One region of the Brevibacillus sp. FW301-21C12A genome, then DNA from elsewhere that is predicted to be linked to it. Evidence: riboswitches for the same ligand, from Rfam matches in the RefSeq annotation. Region 1 holds a riboswitch; the other holds the start of a gene.
The links. Region 1 has a riboswitch for FMN ahead of ribD (bifunctional diaminohydroxyphosphoribosylaminopyrimidine deaminase/5-amino-6-(5-phosphoribosylamino)uracil reductase RibD). Riboswitches for the same ligand answer to the same signal wherever they lie in the genome.

Region 1 (3,412 bases):
GTCATTTTTGGTTCTCCATATGGAAAAAGTCCTGTTTCCAGCATTCGGCAATCGGGGGAGCAGCTTGTTTGCTATACTGAAAAAAGCGGCTTGCGAGCGCAAGAGACGGGAACGGACCGAAGACGAGGGGGCTGGAAAGGAAATGAACAGACGCTTTGCAACAGGCATCATTTTTGACATGGACAATACGCTGCTGCACTCGAAGATCAATTTTGCGGAAATGAAGCGGGCAATTTTTCAGTTGTGGACGGAGCATGGTCTGATAGAGCCGACCTTCGACTGGCACAGCCATACCGCCTCGCAACTGATCGAGCTTGGCCGAAAGTCGGGCAGGCTGACCAGCCAGCTCGAACAGGAGATGTGGGGAGCCGTCACGGCAATCGAAAAGGCGGGAATGCACGAGGCTGTTCTCGAGAACCATGCCCAGGAAGTACTCGCGCAGCTCATGGAGCGGCATCATTTGTTCATTTTGACCAACAACGCCTACGCTGCCGCAGAGGAAGCGCTGCACCAAACCGGTATTGCGGGCTGCTTCGAGAAGATTGTGGCGCGCGAGCAGATGACGACCTTGAAGCCGCACCCGTCCGGGATTCATTACATTCGCAGGCAGTATCCCGATATGCCTGCTTCGGCCTGGACGATGGTCGGGGATTCCTGGATTGACGGAAAAGCCGCGCAGGACGGGGAGGTGGCGTTTATCGCCTACCAGGGACATGCGCAAGACATGGAGCGCCATGACGTGGCACCGCAAGCGTACATTGCGGATTTGCGCGAGCTGCTGACTATGTTGTAACAAAGCTTGCAGGCAGGAGAAAAACACTTCTGCCTAAAAAAATGACAGCGAACGTGAAAAATGTGCTATACTTTGCCTAACTGAATACCAGCCTTCAGGGTAGGGTGAAATTCCCGACCGGCGGTAATGACGAACGCACGTCTGAGCCCGCGACTCGCTATCGCAGTTGGATAGCGACTGACTTGGTGCAAATCCAAGGCCGACGGTAAAGTCCGGATGGGAGAAGGTATTGGCATAACCTCAGAGCTGTTTTTTCAAAAACAGGCATTTGCGAGGTTTCTTTCCCTACGCCCTGAGCATGTTCTCACGGGCGTTTTTTATTCCGCAACTTCATAGCGAAAATCTTCAGGGCAAGGTGAAATTCCTGACCGGCGGTAATGGCGATGGCGAACCATCGTCTGAGCCCGCGACTCGTGGACCGTGACGGTTTGCGACTGATCTGGTGCAACTCCAGAGCCGACGGTAAAGTCCGGATGGAAGAAGAGCTGACTGCGCTTTTTGGCATCGTTATTTTTGCAAAAAACGAATGCGAGAAGGCTTCTTTCCCTGTGCCCTGAAACGCTTGAGGTTTCGAGGGCTTTTTGTTTTGGCTGGAATCCAGGCAGGAAAAAGGAGGTTTTACATGGAGCAGGACAAGCGGTTCATGGCATTGGCGCTGGAGCTGGCGCGCTCGGCCCACGGCCAGACCAGCCCCAATCCACTGGTCGGTGCAGTCCTGGTGAGCAACGGAGCAGTTGCAGGCATGGGCGCGCATTTGCGTGCCGGGGAGCCGCATGCGGAGGTGCATGCGCTGCGCATGGCAGGGGAAAAGGCGGCTGGCGCTACTTTGTACGTGACGCTGGAGCCGTGCAGCCACTTCGGAAAAACGCCCCCTTGCGCCGATGCGGTAGTGGCGGCGGGGATTCGCCGGGCTGTGATTGCGACGCTGGACCCGAATCCGCTCGTGGCTGGAAAAGGCGTGGAGAAGCTGCGCGCCGCAGGAGTGGAAGTGCTCGTCGGGGTAGGCGAAGCGGAAGCGAAAAGGCTCAACGAGGTGTTTTTCCACTACATCACGACGAAGCGCCCGTTTGTGACGGTGAAAACGGCGAGCACGCTGGACGGCAAAATCGCTTCGGTCACAGGACACAGCCGCTGGATCACGGGCGAACGGGCGCGCGCGGAGGTGCACGAACTGCGGAGACAGCACGATGCGATTTTGGTCGGGGTAGGAACCGTTTTGGCGGACGATCCGCTTTTGACGGCCAGACAAGGGGAGCAGTTGTATGGGCGGCAGCCTGTGCGGATCGTCCTGGACAGCGAGCTTCGCACGCCACTTGCAGCGCGCGTGATCGAAAATGCGGATGCGCCGACCTGGATTTTCACGACAGAGGCGGCTCCGCCAGAAAAGCGTGCGGCATTGGCGGCAAAAGGCGTCAGGCTGTTTGTGGCAAGCGGACAAATTTCGGTGGAAAACGTACTGGATACGCTGGGCGAGTGCGGGATTACTTCGCTGCTGGTTGAAGGCGGGCAGGCAGTGAACGGGGCGTTTTTACAGGCGCGCGCGATCCAGAAGATCGTCAGCTACGTGTCGTTGAAGCTGATCGGCGGAAGCGGCGCGCCCACGCCATTTGGCGGACCGGGCTTCGCCACGATGGATCAGACTGTCCGGCTTGCGGATGCAACTGTCGAGCTGCTGGATGAGCAGGACGTGCGCATAAGCGGTTATCCGCTATGGGAAAAGTAGCTGGAAGCAGGTTTTCCGTTTTCTGCGCATTCGCGCCAGAGAGCAGCAGTCGCCAGACGACGGGAGCAAATTTTTGTTCAGAAAGCACAAAGAGGAGGAAAAGGCCGATGTTTACCGGACTGGTGGAGGAAGTCGGAACGTTGGAATCCAGCACAGGCAACGGGCAGGCGAGTCGGCTGGTCATTCGGGCGCAGCGGGTGCTGGAAGGCGTCAAGCTCGGCGACAGTATCGCCGTCAACGGGATTTGCCTGACGGTCACGTCTTTTTCGGCTCGGCATTTTAGCGTAGATGTCATGCCGGAGACGATGAAAAAGACAACCCTCCGTCACCTGCGCACAGGCCAGCGGGTCAATCTGGAGCGGGCGATGCGGCTGGGCGACCGCTTTGGCGGGCATATCGTCTCCGGGCATATCGACGGAACGGGCACGATTTTGTCCCGAGAGCCGCACGCCAACGCTGTGCTGTTTCGCATTGAAGCCGCGCCGGAGCTGTTACGATACGTCATCAGGCAAGGCTCGATCTGCGTCGATGGCATCAGTCTTACGGTCGTGGACGTTGCCGATGCGCATTTTTCGGTGTCGATCATCCCGCATACGCTGGCAGCGACCAGCCTGCACGATCGGCGCGCGGGCGATCAGGTGAACCTGGAGACAGATATTATCGGCAAGTACGTCGAGCGGCTTTTGGGCTATCGCGGCAAGCCAGCAGGCGGCAATCAGACCGAAGCAAAAGGCGCGAAAATCAGCATGGCTTTTTTGCAGGAAAACGGATTCGTTTGAACGAGGAGGGACAAGCCCATGTTTCATCGCATAGAAGAGGCGCTGGAAGATTTGCGCCAAGGAAAAGCCATCATCGTCGTGGATGACGAGGATCGGGAAAATGAAGGGGACTTCGTC
Region 2 (3,412 bases), on a different contig from region 1:
ATCCGCTCCCACAGCTCGAAGCCGTCGGGCTTGAAGACGATGCAGCCGCGCACCGGGGTGTAGTCCATCAAGTCCGCCTTTTTGATCGCATCAATGTACCAGCGCGAAAAATCTTCCGACTGCGGTGTAATTTCTTTTACAAACGCTTTGTCCTCTTTCATCCTTCTACGCTCCTTTTTTCTTCGCATGAAATGCAAAAAATCCCCCATCCCAAAAGGGACGGAGGATTGACTTCCGCGGTACCACCCTGATTGACCATGGCTTGTGCCACAGTCCTCTTTTCCAACCCGATAACGGCGGGGCGACCGGACCAGCTCGTCGCTGGCGGCTTCAGGATGGGGTGCAGGTATGCCTCGTATCAGCCTTCCAGACTAGGGCCGACTCTCTGGAACAAGGGAAATAGCTGCGGGTCCTTTCATAGCCTTTTCACAAAAACGGTTCGTTTAAGAACATATCTTAGCAAGTCGAAAGGCCGATGTCAATTTGTGGTACGCAGGGCCAGGCGAGCGCCCAGCTTGGCGTAAACAGGATAGGCGACCAAGGCGAGCACGACGCCTTTGAAAATGTTGAACGGCACGATGCCGACCAAGACGAGGGACCAGACGCTCGTCGCATTGAACATCGCAAGCAGTTCTGCCATCGGCATATGGTAGAGCACAGCGTAAGCCGGGAGCAGGACGTATGCGTTGGCGACAGCCATGACGACCGTCATCATCAATGTCCCGAGCGCAAGCCCTGTCAGAAAACCTTTTTTGCCCTGGCCGCTGCGTTGCAGCAGGATAGCCGGCAAAATGAAGCTGGCGCCGGCAATCACATTGGCAATCTCGCCGATCAAGAGTCCGTCTGCATTTTTAAACAGAAAGTGCAATGTATTTTTCAAAACTTCGATGATGATTCCGGCCACCGGACCGTACATAAGCCCGCCGATCAACGCTGGCAGCGTGCTGAAATCAAGCTTCAGAAAGCTCGGCATCAGCGGAACGGGAACCTCCAAAAATTGCAGGATAAAGGCAACGGCGGCCAGCATCGGAATCGTCACGATCCGCTGGGTTGCTCTGCGCGAAGAATGCAAGGCTGTTTCTTTCATGTGTACCATCTCCTCTTTGTTCTCCTTCTTTGAGGAATGGCAACAGTGGTCGTGCCACACGTGTTGCTACTCATACGCTTTGCCTGCGGAAACGCAAAAATACCCTGAGAAAGATTCTCAGGGCAGATTACAGGCGTATGACAAAGCATGTGCAGGAAACAGGTTCGCGAAACAAAAGGTGCTGATTTTGCATGCCCCTTTTGCAGCTTTTCCCGTTTGCACAGGCAAACAAGCACGTGCAGAAAACGTACTGTCGTCATCCTTCTCCCATCCAGACTGTACTGTCGGCTCTGGAATCTCACCAGATCCTGCACTCCGTCGCTTGCTGACAAGCTGGGGAGGCTCGCGGGCTTAACGTGCTCGTGACACGATCACCGCCGGTCGGGAATTGCACCCTGCCCCGAAGGAATTGTGTAGTTGTCTATTGCATATTATACTGCGCTTTTTTGATTTGACAATAGAGGAAACGGCTAAATCGACAATTTTTTATTGTTTTCCGATGAATTTAATAGGATATGCTCCTGGTCGCTTTGATCGGGTTGGTAGTTACCTTGACCAAAAAGAAATAGACCGCCCTTGAGTCCCAATTCCAGCGGTCTATTCTTCCAGAAATTTTGAGCCGAACCCCTTGAGGGAAGCTTCCATTGTACAGACCGCTCCGGTTGCCGCCGGACGGTCTTTTTTTCGCTTGTTACCTCTAATGTTATCATAACGAGCCGCAAATAAAAATATACATTCGGCTCCTCCAGCATCGAATCAGGCCGCGACTGCTACGAACCCGCTCCCCGATATTTGCTGACCCCCCAGTTCCACACAAACAGGCCGAGGCCAAAGAAAACGACAGCCACGAGCGGAGTAAACGCCGCGTAGGTGTACCAGACTTCTTTGCGCAAAAAGTAGGCAGCCGGGTAGACGCCGACGAAGGCAAACGGCAGTACATAGGTCAGCACGAAGCGGATCGCTTTGTTGTACACATCCACCGGATAGCGGCCGTACTGCTGAATGTTGTAGATCATCGGGGCGATTCCCGTCCGCGAATCAGAGAAAAAGCTGACCGCCGCAATCGCTGTGTACACGCCGCCGTAGATGAGAGCGCCGCTCACGACCAGCCCGATGAAGATCAGCGGGTCGTACCAGTAAAACGACAGGTCGAGCTGGATCGCCGCATAGCCCATAATAATCAGGCCCGTGATGATGCCGAAAATGCGGTCCGGCGCGATGGATTCCAGACAAACCTGCGCCAGATTGTGAATCGGCCTGGTCAGGATGCGATCCATTTCGCCCCGGATAATGTAGCGCTCGTTGAAGTCCCAAAAGCCGAAAAACATCGAGAACAGCGCATACGGCACCAAAAAGAACCCGTAAATGAAAATGATTTCGTCCCGCGTCCAGTCCTTCATCATCGGGACGTGCGTGAACACGACGATGATGAACACGAGGTTAATCAGCTCGGAGACGAGGTTGGACACAAGCTCCCCGAAAAAGTCAGCCCGGTAGGCAAGCCTCGTCTTGAAATACTGGCCCAGGTAGTCGGCAAAAATGCCGATAATATGTTTTACGTTTTGCATCGTCTACCCTCCTTGCACGACCAACCGGTTTCGGGCCATCCGCCACAAAACCAGAATGGGGACCAGAATGACCACCATCCAGATCGCCTGAAAGCCGATCAATTCCCAGGCCCGTCCAGGGGTAATCGCTCCGGTGAAAATCAGACTCGGATAGTAGTTGACGGCCTGAAACGGCAGAAAGCCCATGACGGTCTGCGCCCAGCCCGGAAAAAAGCTGATCGGCAGCACGAGGCCGGACATCAGATCGACGACGACCCGCTTCGCCCGCATCATCCCGTCGTTGCGGAACAGGAAAAACGTGAACAGACCCGTCAGCAGGTTAATCTGCGTATTAATGAGAAAAGCGAACATCAGACTGAGCAGGTACAGCCCCCAGCCGGTCGCGGTCGCCGGGAAGTGAAAGGGAATAATCAGGCTGATGAGAAAAATCCCCGGCCCGGCGAAAAACAGAAAGCGGAAAATCCCTTCCCCGAACGCCTGCGCCGTTTTCACCGACAAGTAGTTGTAGGGACGGATCATTTCGATGGCGACCTTGCCCTCGCGAACGTCCTGGGCGATCTCCGTGTCAATGTTGTTAAAGTAAAAAGCGCGCGACATCCAGGCGATCGCCACGTAGGAGGTCATCTGCTCGACCGATAGCCCGCCAAGCTGCTGCTGGTCGCCGTAGATGGCGCCCCACAAAAAGTAGTAGGCCCCGATGTTGATCGCGTAAATGATGATGCCGCTGTAGTAGTTCACCCGGTAGGCGAGCATGGTC

Region 2: it holds a riboswitch for FMN, as region 1 does, so the genes downstream of both, AC3WQH_RS20980 (ECF transporter S component) here and ribD (bifunctional diaminohydroxyphosphoribosylaminopyrimidine deaminase/5-amino-6-(5-phosphoribosylamino)uracil reductase RibD) in region 1, are expected to answer to the same signal.

The regions. Positions count from the first base shown of each region.
Region 1 covers NZ_JBYTBG010000057.1:16,666-20,077, reverse strand. Annotated here, with positions in the region: gene AC3WQH_RS23160 (HAD family hydrolase) at 143-793, shown strand; FMN riboswitch at 880-1,025, shown strand; FMN riboswitch at 1,131-1,282, shown strand; gene ribD (bifunctional diaminohydroxyphosphoribosylaminopyrimidine deaminase/5-amino-6-(5-phosphoribosylamino)uracil reductase RibD) at 1,416-2,516, shown strand; gene AC3WQH_RS23150 (riboflavin synthase) at 2,624-3,295, shown strand; gene AC3WQH_RS23145 (bifunctional 3,4-dihydroxy-2-butanone-4-phosphate synthase/GTP cyclohydrolase II) at 3,314-3,412, shown strand, end outside.
Region 2 covers NZ_JBYTBG010000044.1:12,084-15,495, forward strand. Annotated here, with positions in the region: gene proS (proline--tRNA ligase) at 1-161, opposite strand, end outside; gene AC3WQH_RS20980 (ECF transporter S component) at 479-1,087, opposite strand; FMN riboswitch at 1,343-1,499, opposite strand; gene AC3WQH_RS20985 (ABC transporter permease) at 1,858-2,655, opposite strand; gene AC3WQH_RS20990 (ABC transporter permease) at 2,659-3,412, opposite strand, start outside.